2 regions of the Streptomyces sp. NPDC059668 genome follow, and region 2 is predicted to be linked to the other one. Evidence: riboswitches for the same ligand, from Rfam matches in the RefSeq annotation. Region 2 holds a riboswitch; the other holds the start of a gene.
What was found. Region 2 has a riboswitch for thiamine pyrophosphate ahead of ACFV2J_RS39235 (purine-cytosine permease family protein). Riboswitches for the same ligand answer to the same signal wherever they lie in the genome.
Positions count from the first base shown of each region.

Region 1: another riboswitch for thiamine pyrophosphate. It lies ahead of thiC (phosphomethylpyrimidine synthase ThiC); the one in region 2 lies ahead of ACFV2J_RS39235 (purine-cytosine permease family protein).

Region 1 covers NZ_JBHWEL010000006.1:121,172-128,206, reverse strand. The annotation lists gene ACFV2J_RS07450 (DUF5326 family protein) at 13-225, shown strand; gene ACFV2J_RS07445 (IclR family transcriptional regulator) at 561-1,358, shown strand; gene ACFV2J_RS07440 (SsgA family sporulation/cell division regulator) at 1,458-1,895, shown strand; gene ACFV2J_RS07435 (YibE/F family protein) at 1,983-3,527, opposite strand; TPP riboswitch at 3,599-3,755, shown strand; gene thiC (phosphomethylpyrimidine synthase ThiC) at 3,748-5,577, shown strand; gene ACFV2J_RS07425 (VWA domain-containing protein) at 5,733-7,035, shown strand, end outside.
Region 2 covers NZ_JBHWEL010000102.1:6,777-13,811, reverse strand. The annotation lists gene ACFV2J_RS39250 (type III PLP-dependent enzyme) at 1-363, shown strand, start outside; gene ACFV2J_RS39245 (hypothetical protein) at 514-735, shown strand; gene ACFV2J_RS39240 (maleylacetate reductase) at 741-1,820, shown strand; TPP riboswitch at 1,927-2,021, shown strand; gene ACFV2J_RS39235 (purine-cytosine permease family protein) at 2,011-3,405, shown strand; gene thiD (bifunctional hydroxymethylpyrimidine kinase/phosphomethylpyrimidine kinase) at 3,507-4,319, shown strand; gene ACFV2J_RS39225 (ArgE/DapE family deacylase) at 4,386-5,660, opposite strand; gene ACFV2J_RS39220 (Lrp/AsnC family transcriptional regulator) at 5,784-6,263, shown strand; gene ACFV2J_RS39215 (hypothetical protein) at 6,455-6,679, shown strand; gene ACFV2J_RS39210 (hypothetical protein) at 7,022-7,035, shown strand, end outside.

The DNA.
Region 1 (7,035 bases), on a different contig from region 2:
AGGACAAGGGCGATGCGAGAGATCTTCAACGGGATGCCGTGGTGGGTGAAGTGGATCGCGGTGCCGGTCATCGCTCTGGTCGTGTTCGGCACGGTGATAGTGAGTGTGCTCACCGTGGTGATCGGCCTGCTCTTCAAGGCGCTGGTGTTCGTCGCGCTCGTCGGCGGCCTGATCTACGTGGTGCGCAAGTTCACGTCGAGTTCGTCCTCACGCGGCGACTGGTGACGCACCACCGGGTGAGTCGCGGGTAACGGCAGGTGGGCAAAGGGAACTCCAGGTTCCCTCGGCCGAGGGAAGTTTTCCGGCGGGGCCGTCTGTGAGCGGTGGCAGGCGGTTAAAGTCCGGAATTCGACGCGGGGCCGACTCCCCGCGGGCAGCGCCCCCTCCCGTGTCCCCCCGCACGGGCGGTTCCCCTCGCGCTTCGGGAGTGCCCCTTGGCCACGGTCGACACCGCACCCGCAGAATCACTCACTCCACCCGTCCAGCGGTCCAGTGCCTCCGCCGCCTCCTACGCCCCGCCGGCCCAGCCGCGCTCCTCGCCCGCGGAGATCCGCGCACCGTTGCCGGCCGCGCGGACCGGCCGCCTGGAGGCCGCGCCCGCGGAGCCGCACCCCACGACCCTGATCGGGTCCGTGCAACGGGCGATGCGTCTCCTGGAGGCCGTCGCCGCGCGTGAGCACGGAGCCCCCGCGAAACAGCTCGCCCGGGAGGCCGGACTCGCGCTGCCCACGGCGTACCACCTGCTGCGCACCCTGGTCCACGAGGGCTATCTGTGCCGGGAGAAGGGTCTGTTCTTCCTCGGTGAGGCAGCCGAGCGGTTGAGCAGCAGCGGAGCCCAGCAGAAACGTCGCAGCACGGTGAGCGACGCGCTCGCCCGGTTCCGGGACTCGATCGGTGCGCCCGTGTACTACGCGGTCTACCGCGACGGCGAGATCGAGGTCATGTGCGTCGCGGCCACCCCAGGGAGTCCGGCGGTGGAGGAGTGGGCCGACTTCAGGGAGACCGGGCACGCCCACGCGATCGGCAAGTGTCTGCTGTCCCAGCTCGACGAGCGGGCCCGCCGGGACCACCTCGACCGCTATCCCGTGCGGTCGCTCACCCCGTACACGGTGCGTGACGAGGCCGGTCTGTTGCGACGTCTGGAGCGGACGGGACGGATGGATCCCGTCACCGAGCGGCAGGAGTACGCGCTGGGGACGGTGTGTGCCGCGCTGCCCATCACCGCGGGGACGACCGCCGCGACGATGGCCATTTCTCTCCCTGTCCACCAGGCCGACCGACTGCTACCGGCGGCACGACAATTGCAAGGTGAGATCGGCAGACTACTGGGGTCACTCGCGATCTCTATCAGCATCTGAAAACTCACTCCTTGTGATCTGTTGTGTACGTTGAGCAAGATTTCAGCAGTGTCAGGGGGACGATTCCTGGCCAGTCGACGGCAAACGACGGGGTAGGCGATGCGCGAGTCGGTACAGGCAGAGGTCATGATGAGCTTCCTCGTGTCGGAGGAGCTGTCCTTCCGCATCCCGGTGGAGCTGCGCTACGAGACCTGTGATCCCTACGCCGTGCGGCTGACCTTCCACTTGCCCGGTGACGCGCCCGTGACCTGGGCCTTCGGGCGGGAGTTGCTGATCGACGGCGTGGGCCGGCCGTGCGGTGACGGCGATGTGCACATCGCGCCCGCCGATCCGGACGCGTTCGGCGAGGTGCTGATCCGGCTTCAGGTGGGCGGTGACCACGCCCTGTTCCGGTCCGGCGCGGCGCCCCTGGTGGCCTTCCTCGACCGCACCGACAAACTCGTACCGCTGGGACAGGAACGCTCCCTCGCGGATTTCGACACCCACCTCGACGAGGCGCTGGACCGCATCCTGGCGGAGGAGCAGAGCGCGGGCTGAAAAAACGACCCGCGCCCCCGTGGAGGAACGCTTCCGCACATCCCTGGGGAAACTCCTCCGCACACCCGTGGCGGGTGCGCGGAGGCCTCAGTGCTTGCGGCGACGGCCCTTGCCGCCCCGCACCGGCCCCCGGCCCCCCGAGGGCTCCTGTACGGGCGCCGGCGGCCCTGTGGCCGCCGTGGGGGCGATCCGGGCCCCGGGACGGTCCGCCGAGACCACCAGGGCCGCCAGCGCGGTGGTGACGGGCACCGAGGCGACCAGACCGATCGAGCCGACCAGGGTGCGCACGATCTCCTCGGCGACCAGTTCGCTGTTGGCGACCGCGCCGACGCTGCTCTGCGCGATCGAGAAGAGCAACAGCAGCGGCAGCGCGGCACCCGCGTACGCCAGGACGAGCGTGTTCACGACCGAGGCGATGTGGTCACGGCCGATCCGGATGCCCGCGCGGTACAGGCCCCGCCAGCCCATGGTGGGATTCGCCTCGTGCAGCTCCCAGACCGCCGAGGTCTGTGTCACCGTCACATCGTCGAGCACACCGAGCGAGCCGATGATCACGCCCGCGAGCAGCAGACCGCTCATGTCGATGGACGGGTACAGGCCGTGGATCAGACCGGTGTTGTCGTCGGTGTTGCCGGTCAGGGCCGCCCAGCCGATGAACACCGAACCGAGTACACCGATCAGCACCAGCGAGAGCAGTGTGCCGAGCACGGCCACCGACGTACGGGCGGACAGACCATGGCACATGTAGAGGGCGATCAGCATGATGGCGCTCGCCCCGACCACCGCCACGACCAGGGGGTTCGCCCCCTCCAGGATGGCGGGCAGGATGAAGAACGTCAGGATGAGGAAACTGACGGCCAGCGCGATCAGTGCCATGAGGCCGCGCATCCGGCCCACCACCACGACGGCCAGTGCGAAGATCCCGGCGAGCAGCGCCATCGGGAACTTCCGGTTCACGTCGGTGACCGAGTACTGCAGATCCTTGGGCGCCGAGGGCTCGTACGCGACCACGACCTTCTCGCCCTGGTGCAACTGCCGTGACTGGTCCGGCTGGACGATCTCCGTGAACGTACGGCCCTTGTCCTTGCCGGTGTCCACCCGGACCGTCGCCTTCTTGCACTCGCCCGTCGCCTGCTGCTGGGCGGAGGAACCCTCGGCGGTGGAGGTGTCGCCGGTCGGGGTCTCCCCCGAGGCGTTCACCGACTTGCAGTCCACCTGGTCGATCTTGGTGACCGTGGCCTGCTGGCTCTGCCGGTCGAAGCCGACACCGGTGCGCTCGTGCGACGGGGCGCCGCCGGGCCAGAGCACCACGAGGCCCACGACGACCGCCGCGGCGAAGGGGATCAGCACGGCCGCGATGACCTTGCGCAGATGCTTGGAGACGGGTGTGGCGGGGCCGTGACTGTGACTGTGCGAGTGCCCTTGCCCGGGAAGGGGGCCCGGTCCGTGCCCGTGCCCCTCCCCCGATCCGTTGGCGCCGCCGGACCCGTCGGTGTCGGCCCATCCGTGCCCACCGCCCGGTCCGTTGGCGTCCCCCGGCCCGTACCCGTGGCCGTCTCCGGAGCCATGGCCGTCGCCGGGGCCGCGCCGCGGCTCGGACGGCGGGAACGGGGGCTGCTGCATCGTGGTCACCGACCGATCATCGCAAGAACGGCGAGGGCCCTCTGTTCACCGCGCCAGACATGACGCTAGCGTGGAAGCACCTTTGCACACGCGGGAGCTCGGAGCACCGGGCTGAGAGGGCGCTGACCTTCGTCTCAGCGATGTTTCACATGAAACATCGGCGGACGGAAGCCGCTGCGTCGACCGCTGAACCTGTTACCGGGTAATGCCGGCGTAGGGAGTAGGTCTCATGACCAACAAGGACGTTCGCACGCCTGCCTCCAGCCAGACGGACGAGCCGTCGGCCGCGTCCCTGGGCGAACAGCCCCCGGGGACCGGGCAGTCCATCGGGTGGCACAAGGCATACGTCGGGGGTTCGCGCCCCGACCTGCGGGTGCCGGTCCGTCAGGTGCACCTCACCAACGGGCGGTCCGTCACGCTGTACGACACCTCCGGCCCGTACACGGATCCGACCGTCGACACGGACGTGCGCAGGGGACTCGCTCCACTGCGCGAGCACTGGATCGTCGCCCGGGGCGACACCGAGGAGTACGCGGGCCGTCCGGTCCGCCCCGAGGACGACGGGATCAAGCACACCGCGCCGCGAGGCGGCCTCCGCAACCTCGACGCGGTCTTCCCGGGCCGTCCGCGCCAGCCGCGCCGGGGTCGCCCCGGAACGGCGGTCACCCAGCTCGGGTACGCACGCCGCGGAGAGATCACACCGGAGATGGAGTTCGTGGCGGTCCGCGAGAACGTCGACCCCGAGGTCGTCCGCGAGGAGATCGCCGCGGGCCGTGCGGTGCTGCCCGCAAACGTCAACCACCCCGAGATCGAGCCGATGATCATCGGCAAGCGGTTCCTGGTGAAGGTCAACGCCAACATCGGCAACTCCGCGGTCACCTCCTCCATCGAGGAAGAGGTCGAGAAGATGACCTGGGCGACCCGCTGGGGCGCCGACACGGTCATGGACCTGTCCACCGGCCGCAACATCCACACCACGCGGGAATGGGTCCTGCGCAACTCCCCCGTCCCCATCGGCACGGTGCCCCTCTACCAGGCACTGGAGAAGGTCGACGGCCGTGCCGAGGAGCTGACCTGGGAGATCTACAAGGACACGGTCATCGAACAGGCCGAACAGGGTGTGGACTACATGACGGTCCACGCGGGCGTGCGACTGCCGTACGTACCGCTCACCGCCAACCGCAAGACCGGCATCGTCTCGCGCGGCGGCTCGATCATGGCGGCCTGGTGCCTGGCCCACCACCGGGAGTCGTTCCTCTACGAGAACTTCGAGGAGCTCTGCGAGATCCTCGCCGCGTACGACGTCACGTACTCGCTCGGCGACGGGCTCCGGCCCGGTTCGATCGCGGACGCCAACGACGCCGCTCAGTTCGCCGAGTTGAGGACGCTCGGGGAACTCAACACGATCGCGAAGCGTTTTCAGGTACAGACGATGATCGAGGGCCCGGGACATGTCCCGATGCACAAGATCAAGGAGAACATCGACCTTCAGCAGGAGATCTGTGATGAAGCTCCGTTCTATACGCTCGGCCCGCTGACGACGGACGTCGCGCCGGCGTACGACCACATCACCTCCGGCATCGGTGCCGCGATGATCGCCTGGTGGGGCACGGCCATGCTCTGCTACGTCACACCCAAGGAGCACCTGGGTCTGCCCAACCGTGACGACGTCAAGACCGGCGTCATCACCTACAAGATCGCGGCCCACGCGGCGGACCTCGCCAAGGGGCACCCGGGCGCGCAGGAATGGGACGACGCGCTGTCCGACGCCCGCTTCGAGTTCCGCTGGGAGGACCAGTTCAATCTGGCCCTCGACCCCGACACGGCACGCGAGTTCCACGACGAGACACTGCCGGCCGAGCCCGCCAAGACGGCGCACTTCTGCTCCATGTGCGGCCCGAAGTTCTGCAGCATGAAGATCAGCCAGAACATCGCCGAGCAGTTCGGTGGTTCCGCGGCCGAGGGAGCCTCGCCCGAGGAGATCGCCGAGGGGATGCTCCAGAAGTCGAAGGAGTTCGCGGCGAGCGGGAACCGGGTGTACCTGCCGTTGGCGGACTGACGCTCCGACGGTCCGTCGAAGGGTGTTCAGGGTCCGGTGGACCCTGGACACCGTCCTCCCCGAAGACCGCGGAGGGGACGGCACCACCCCGTCGGACCGCCACGTGCGGGAGTCCGCCACCACGGACGGCCGGGTTCTGTCGGCAGACTGGGACCATGACATCGACATCCATGAGCAAGGGCGCCAACCTGCCGGTGGCCGTCGGGGCCGTACGGGCCGTGCTCGTCTGGACGGGAGGGGCCGGCGCGCCGGACGCGGACGCCTCGGCCCTGCTGCTCGGTGCGGACGGTCGCGTGCGGGGCGACGGGGACTTCGTCTTCTACAACCAGCCACGGCACGTCTCCGGTGCCGTACGCCACCTGGGCAAGCGACGGGACGCCGGTGTCACGACCGACACGGTCGAGGTGGACCTCCGCTCGCTGGAACCGGGGATCGAGCGGGTCGTGCTGGGCGCCTCGGCCGACGGCGGCACCTTCGGTCAGCTGTCCGGGCTGACGCTGCGGCTGCTCGACGCCGGGACGCAGCGGGAGTTCGCGCGCTTCGAGATGGAGGCGACGACGGAGACGGCGTTCATCGGCGGCGAGTTGTACCGGCGCGGCGGACAGTGGAAGTTCCGGGCGATCGGGCAGGGGTACGCGTCGGGACTCGCCGGACTCGCCACGGACTTCGGCATCAGCGTGGACGAGGAACCAGGCCTCGCCACCTCGGCGCCGGTGGCGCCACCCGTGGTTCCGCCCGCCGCCGTACCGCCCCCTCCGCCCCCGCATGCTCCCCCGGCCCCCGAGATGCCTCCGGCACCCCCGCCACCCCCGACTCTCCCGGCCCCCGCGGCACGTCCGGGCACGGGCGAGGAGCGGCTTCCCGTGGACATGCGCAAGCGGCTCTCCCTGCGCAAGGAGCAGGTGGCGGTCAGCCTGCGGAAGCACGGCGCGCAGGGCGTCACGGCGCGTGTGGTGCTGATCCTGGACGCCTCCGGCTCCATGTCGTTCCTGTACGCGAAGGGCGTCGTGGCGGACGTGGTGGAGCGGATGGCCGCCGTGGCCGCGCAGTTGGACGACGACGGCGCGATGCAGGCGTGGACGTTCGCCTCCCATGCGGCCCGGCTGCCGGACCTGACCCTCGGTGAGTTGCCCGAGTGGCTCAGGCTCCACGTCCGGGTCGGTGAGCTGAGCCTGTTCCGGCGGAGCAGGAAGCCGCGGAAGGGACTGCTGCCGGGGCAGGTGGACATGCGGACGGTCGGCATCCAGAACGAGGAGCAGAAGGCGATCGCCGAGGTGCGTACGTACGTCAGGGAGAATCCGGCCGCCGATCCCACCCTGGTGCTGTTCTTCTCCGACGGAGGGGTCTATCGCAACAACGAGATCGAGCGGCAACTGCGCGAAGCGGTGGAGGAGCCGATCTTCTGGCAGTTCGTGGGCCTGGGCCGGTCCGACTACGGCGTGCTGGAACGGTTCGACA
Region 2 (7,035 bases):
GACGTCGAGCACGGCTCCAGCGAGGACTTCGCCGTCATCCGCGGCGGCGCCGTCCACCTGCGCACCCCGGAGACCGAGCGGCAGGACCAGCCCTGGTCCGTCCTCGAAGTGGAGCCGTGGCCGTATTCCTGGCCGCGTCCCGTGGTGCGCAGGGAGCGCGCCACCCTCACCGGCCAGCTGGGCACGCCGAAGGACGTCCTGGTCCGCGACGTCCTGGCACAAGGGCTGCGGGCCGGTGACCGGGTGGTGTTCTCCCATGCGGGCGCCTACACCTCGTCCGCCCCGCACCGGGCCCACACCCGCTATCCGGAACCCGGCTTCCATTTCCTGGACGCGAGTGCCGACGGCGACCGGTCCCGATGACCCATGGCCGATGGCCTGTGGCGGACGACCCATGGCCGACGGCCGAGGACCGATGGCCGTGCGACGGAACACCAGGAGTTGCCGTCGCGGGCGCCGCGGCGCATCCTCGGACACGCCTGGCAGGACCGTACGCCGGACCAGGAGAGTGGCATGACCGCCGAACCGACCGACTCCACGACCGAGCTCGCGACCGACCGCGCCCCCGCCTCCACCGCCGGCTTCACGGACGGGGTCACCGCCGCCGTGCCGACCGCCGGGAAGAGACCGACCCGCGGTGTCGCCGCTCCCGACGACCCGTCCCCGGCAGGGGAGTTCGGCGCCCCGGCCGCCTTCCGGCACGCCCGCTTCGACCCCGTACGGGAGCAGGCATGAGCGCCATGGACACCCCGCTCGACTTCTCGTACGAGACCCGGCCCGGTCGGGTCGTCTTCCGGCCCGGCGCCGCCGTGTCCGCGACCCCCGGCGAGGTCGCCCGGCTCGGTCTCCACCGGGTACTGGTGGTCTCTGGCGGCCGGGGCGAGGCCACCGCCCGGGCGGTCGCCGACGCGCTGGGCGGCCAGTGCGCGGGGCTGCACGCCGAGGCCCGGATGCACGTACCCGCCGACGTCGCCGCCCGGGCCGTCGAGGTGGCCCGCGAACTGCGCGCAGACGGCTGCGTGGCGGTCGGCGGCGGCTCGGCGATCGGCCTCGGCAAGGCGATCGCGCTGCGCACGGGACTGCCGCTGATCGCCGTGCCGTCCACCTACTCCGGCTCCGAGATGACGCCGGTGTGGGGCCTGACCGAGGACGGTGCAAAGCGCACCGGACGCGACTTCACCGTCCAGCCCCGCAGCGTCGTCTACGATCCCGAACTCACCCTCGGGCTCCCCGTGCCCCTCTCCGTGACCAGCGGCGTCAACGCCCTCGCGCACGCCGTCGAGGCCCTGTACGCGCCCGACAGCTCGCCCCTCGTGGCGCTCATGGCCGAGGAGGGCGTCCGGGCGATGGCCGGCGCCCTGCCGGCCGTGGCCGCCGCCCCCGGCGACCTCGACGCGCGCAGCCGCGCCCTGTACGCCGCGTGGCTGTGCGGTGCCTGCCTCGGTGCCACCACGATGGGCCTGCACCACAAGCTGTGCCACGTCCTCGGCGGCACCTTCGGACTGCCGCACGCCGAGACGCACACGGTGGTCCTGCCCTACGTCCTCGCCTACAACGCGTCCGCCGCGCCCCGGGCGGTCGCCACGCTGTCCCGGGCGCTCGGCACGGACGACGTCCCGCGCGCCCTGCGGGAGCTCGCCAGAGGTCTGGGCGCGCCGAGCACCCTCGCCGAACTCGGCCTGAGGGAGGCCGACTTGGCGGTGGCCGCGGCGCAGGCCGCCGGCTCGGCGTACCCGAACCCCCGCGAGGTCACCGCGCACGGCGTGCTGGGCCTGCTGACAGCGGCGTACGAGGGCTGGGAGCCGCGCGCCGGCTCCTGAGGGCCGTCCCGCGACAGCGCCGATCCACGGGCTTCGCGCTCCCGGTCGCGCGGGTCCGTGCGCCCCCTGCCTGGGACGTACGCGCGGGCCGGGCTATCCTGACGCCGAACCGGACACGGGGTGCCCCGCACGAGGGCTGAGATCACACCCGTCGAACCTGAACCAGTTAGGACTGGCGGAGGGATGTCTCATGTCGTTGCCGTATGCCCGTGGTGAAGTGGCCGTCGGGGGCCCGCAGGGCGTCTTCGACGGGCGGATGCCCGAGGCCCCGGGTGATCTGCGCGTAGAGGCGCGCGGCATCGCCCCGGTGCCGGAGGACCACCGCTACGGCGGTCCCGGCCGCCTGTTCACCGTGTGGTTCGCCCCCAACCTGACGATGACCGGTGTCTTCACCGGCACCGTCGGCGTCGCGCTCGGCCTGGACTTCTCCACCGCGCTGACCGCCGTCGTGCTGGGAACCCTGCTGGGCGCGGTGCCGACGGCCTACCTCGGCACCTGGGGCAGCCAGACCGGCGCCGGACAGCTGCCGCTCGCCCGGCTGGCGTTCGGGCGGGCCGTGCTGGTGCCGGGCGCGCTCCAGTGGCTGTCCTCGATCGCCTGGGACGCGCTGATCGGCCTGTTCGGCGGCGACGCGCTCGCCCAGCTCTGCGGCTGGCCGTTCTGGCTGGGCGTGCTGGTCATGATGGGCGCGCAGGGAGCGCTCGGCGTCCTCGGCTACGAGGTGATCCACCGCCTCCAGACCGTGATGACGTTCGCCCTCGCCGCCGCCTTCATCGCGCTGACGGTGAAGCTCCTGAACGGCGACCACCCCGCCGCCACCGCCTCCGCGCACGGCGCCGACCGTGCCGGGGCCTTCGTCCTGACCTGCACCATCGCCCTCAGCCTGGCGCTGTCCTGGGCCCCCTACGCCAGCGACTTCAGCCGCTATCTGCCGCGCACGGCATCCCGGCCGCGCATGTTCTGGTGCACGCTCGCCGGGGTCAGCGTGTCCTTCGTGGCCGTCCAGGCGCTCGGCCTGTGGGGCGCCTCGGTCTTCACCGACCAGACCGCCCGCGGCGTCGACACCCTGCTCGGCGGGGGTGTCCTCGGCGCCTTCGGCCTGCTCGCCGTGGCCCTGGCCGCCCTCAGCAGCAACGCCATGAACGACTACAGCGGCTCGCTCGCCCTGCAGACCATGGGCGTACGCCTGCCGCGTCCGGCGGCCGCCGCGCTGGCGGCCGTACTCGGCTTCCCGCTCGTGCTGTGGATGCACGCCGCCGACACCACGACCCGGTTCCAGAACGTGCTGCTGCTGGTCGGCTACTGGATTCCCGGGTTCGTCGCGATCGTCGCCGTCGACTGGCTCGTCCGGGCCAGGGCGCGCGCCGGCGCGCCGGTCGACCTGTCCGCCGAGAGCGCCCGCCCTCGGCCGTGGTGGCCCGCGCTGGTGGCGTTCGTCGGCGCCTTCGCCGCGGCGGTGCCGTTCATGAGCACCAGCCTGTACGTCGGTCCGGTCGCCCGGGCCCTGCACGGAGCGGACCTCGCCTACGGGGTGGCGTTCCTCGCGGCCCTCGTGGTCTACGCGCCGCTGCGGCTGCGCCGCTGACCACGGCCGCCGCCGGCCACGGACGCCCTGCCGCCCCTCACCCCGTCATCTGTCATCCGTCTCGCCTCATCCCGTCTCGTCCCGTACGGAGCGAACCCGTCATGTCCTCGAACACCCCCGCCGTCCCGCCCCGCGTCCTGACCGTCGCCGGATCGGACTCGGGCGGCGGCGCCGGCATCCAGGCCGACCTCAAGACCATGCTGGCCCTCGGCGCGCACGGGATGAGCGTGCTGACCGCGGTCACCGCGCAGAACTCCCTCGGTGTGCAAGGAGCCTGGGAGCTCCCGGCCGAGGCGGTGCGCGCGCAGTACCGCAGTGTCGTGGACGACATCGGGGTGCAGGCGGTGAAGACCGGCATGCTCGGCTCCGCGCTGCTCGTCGAGACCGTCGCCGGGCTGCTGTCGGACGTCGGCGTGCCCGTCGTGGTGGATCCGGTGAGCGTCTCCAAGCACGGTGACCGGCTGCTGGCCGACGACGCGCTGGACGCCGTACGGACCGCGCTGCTGCCGGTCGCGACGGTGGCGACACCGAATCTCGACGAGACGGCCGAGCTCACGGGGATCGAGGTGACGGGCGAGCGGGACATGTGCCGGGCCGCGGAACGGCTGCTGTCCCACGGACCCCGCTGGGTCCTCGTGAAGGGCGGCCATCTGCCCGGAGAGGCCGTCGACCTGCTGACCGACGGCACCGAAGAGCTCTGGTTGCGGGCCCCCCGCCACGACAACCGCCACACCCACGGCACCGGCTGCACCCTGGCCTCGGCCATCGCGGTGGAGCTGGCGCGGGGACGGGCGGTGCCGGAGGCGGTGCGGCGGGCGAAGGAGTACGTCACCGGCGCGATCGAGGCGGGCTTCCCGCTCGGTTCCGGAATCGGACCGGTCGACCACGGCTGGCGGATGCGCGCCGGGCTCTGAACGTTCCCCGCTTCCCCCGGGCCCGTCGTCCCGCCCGGGTCCGTGGTCCCGCCCGGGTCCGTCGTCCTACCGGGTCCCCACGGTGCGCAGGGTCGCCAGGACCAGTGCCTGGGCGACGGCGACCGTCTCCGCGAGGGACACGTGCTCGTCGGGACCGTGGGCCAGGCGTACGTCCCCGGGACCGTACTGGAGTGTCGGTATGCCCGCCCCGGCGTAGAGCCGCAGGTCGCTCCCGTAGGGCGCGCCGCGTTCCCGGGCCCCGGGCGCGCCGGTGACGTCGGCGTGCGCGGTGCCGACCGTCTCGCGCAGGGGATGGCCGGCCGGGAGCCGGCCGCTGGCGAACTGGCCGCCGGGCCACGAGACGACCGCCGGATGCCCGCGCAGCCACGGATCGGCCGCGCACGCGTCCGCCACACAGCCCTCGAACGCGGCGCGCGCCGCGGCCGGGTCCTCGCCGAGCCGCAGTCCGAGCCGGCCGTCCGCGACGAGCAGCCCCGGCACGCTGCTGGCCCAGTCCCCGGCCTGGAGCATCCCGACGGAGACGGTGTACGGGAAGAGGTACTCGGCCATCAGGGGATCGGGCGTCTCACCGCGGGCGGCCTCCAGCCGGGCCAGGGCGGCGGCGATCGGCGCGTAGGCGTCGATGGCGCTCACCCCCGCGTCACGGGTGCTCGCGTGCGTGGACCGGCCCGGCACGGTGATACGGAAGGTCAGGGCACCGGCGTTCGCGGTGACCAGCGTGCCGCCGGTCGGCTCGCTGATGACGCAGGCGTCGCCGGTGTGGCCGCGGTGCAGCGTCCCGAAGGCCCCGACCCCGCCGTCCTCCTCGCCGACCACGAAGTGGCCCGCCACGCTGCCCCGCAGCCGCACCCCGGACGCCTGGATCGCGGCGAGCGCGGCGACGTTGGCGACGACCCCGGCCTTCATGTCACAGGCACCCCGGCCGTGCACGACGTCTCCGCGGACGCTCGGTACGAACGGGGCGCCCGCCCACTGCGCGAGGTCACCGGGCGGTACGACGTCCACGTGCCCCTGAAGGATCATGGTCGGACCGTCCTCCGCGCCGGGCAGCGTCGCGACGAGCCCCCATGCCTCGTCGCGTGGCACCTCCATGCCGGGGAAGCCGGGTTCGGCGCGCAGGGCGGGCAGATCCATCGACCACAGGTCGATGTCCAGGCCGGACCGGCCGAGATCCCGCGCCAGACGGTGCTGCAGCTCGGACTCGGCCGCGCTTCCCGTCACGCTCGGCACGGCGAGGGTGTCGAGCAGCATCGTGGCGACGGCCGTCTCGTCGACGGCCTCCAAAGCGGCGGATTCCTCGGCACTGAGCACTGCGCGCATGCCACACGCTCCTTTCGCGGGTGGACGACGAGGGGGCGTGAGGATGCTACGAACAGTCCCGGTACGCAAACAATCGCCGTTTGTTTCCGGCCAGGATCGTTTTATTGTGAAGACTGTGCCCGCGTGGCGATTTCTTGCGCGGAGGAAGAGGCGAGCGACATGGCCATGGACGCCATCGACGAGGACATCGTGCGGTGCGTGCTGCGCGACGCGCGCAGCACGTACGCGGAGATCGGCCGCGCCGCCGGGCTCTCGGCGCCGGCGGCGAAGCGGCGCCTGGACCGGCTGGTGGCCGACGGCACGATCCGCGGCTTCACCGCGCTCGTCGACACCCAGACGCTGGGCTGGCGGACCGAGGCCTTCGCCGAGGTGTACTGCAGGGGCAATCCGACCCCGGCCGAACTGCGCCGGGACCTGGAGGCGGTCCCGGAGGTGGTCGAGGCCTACACGGTGTCCGGCGCCGCGGACGCGATCGTGCACCTGATGGCCCTGGACATCCCGCATCTGGAGCGGGCCATCCAGCGGGTGCGCGAGGCCAGGGTCATCGAGCGGACGGAGAGCGTGATCGTGCTGTCCGGACTGGTCAACCGGCCGCGGGTCTGACCACCGGCGGCCGCTCCGGCCGCCCGGCGGGCGACGGGCCCACGGGTCCGGTCGCACAATTAATCGAACACGTGATTGAATTCCGGTATGACGTACCCACACTCCTCCGGCGGCCCGGCGACGGCGCACGGTGAACCAGCGAGACATCGGGCCGGGATGCAGGCCGGGACCGGAGAGGCGAGGCTGGATTCATGTCCGAACCGCTGCCTGTGATCGTGTCCCCGCCGGCGCCGACGGGTGGCCGCCGGGTCCGTGTGCACGGAGAGAGCCTCGGGTTGGCCTACAACCTGGGCGACCTGTCCGAGTTCCTGCGGCGCGCGGGGCTCGATGTCGACCCGCTGACCATCGCGGTGTCCCCGCTGATCGACTGGCGGGGGATCGGCCCGGAGTACTGGGGGCCGGAGACCGGGAGGTGAGGGCGCCCGGACCATCGCGTCCTCCTTCCGTGGCCGGGGTGTCACCTTCCACGGCCGGACCGTCGAGGGGCTCCGTGACCGGGGTGTGAACGGTGCGCCTGTTCGCGGCGGGCGCTTGACGTCGCGTCAATTGGGCTGAGGGGCCAACGAGTTGGGGGTGCCGTAACCGTCCTGAGAGGGGGCGGGGTGGCGCACATCACCCTTGAGGGGTGCGGAAAGGTGAAGCGGGTCTTCACGGCTTCATGGCATGCTCACATCTAGTTACTCACCGGTAATTCCTTGCCGCCCCCACCCCCCTCAGGACTGATCTTGCGTATCCGCAAGCGGCCCTTGCGTGCCGTCATGCCCGCGCTCGC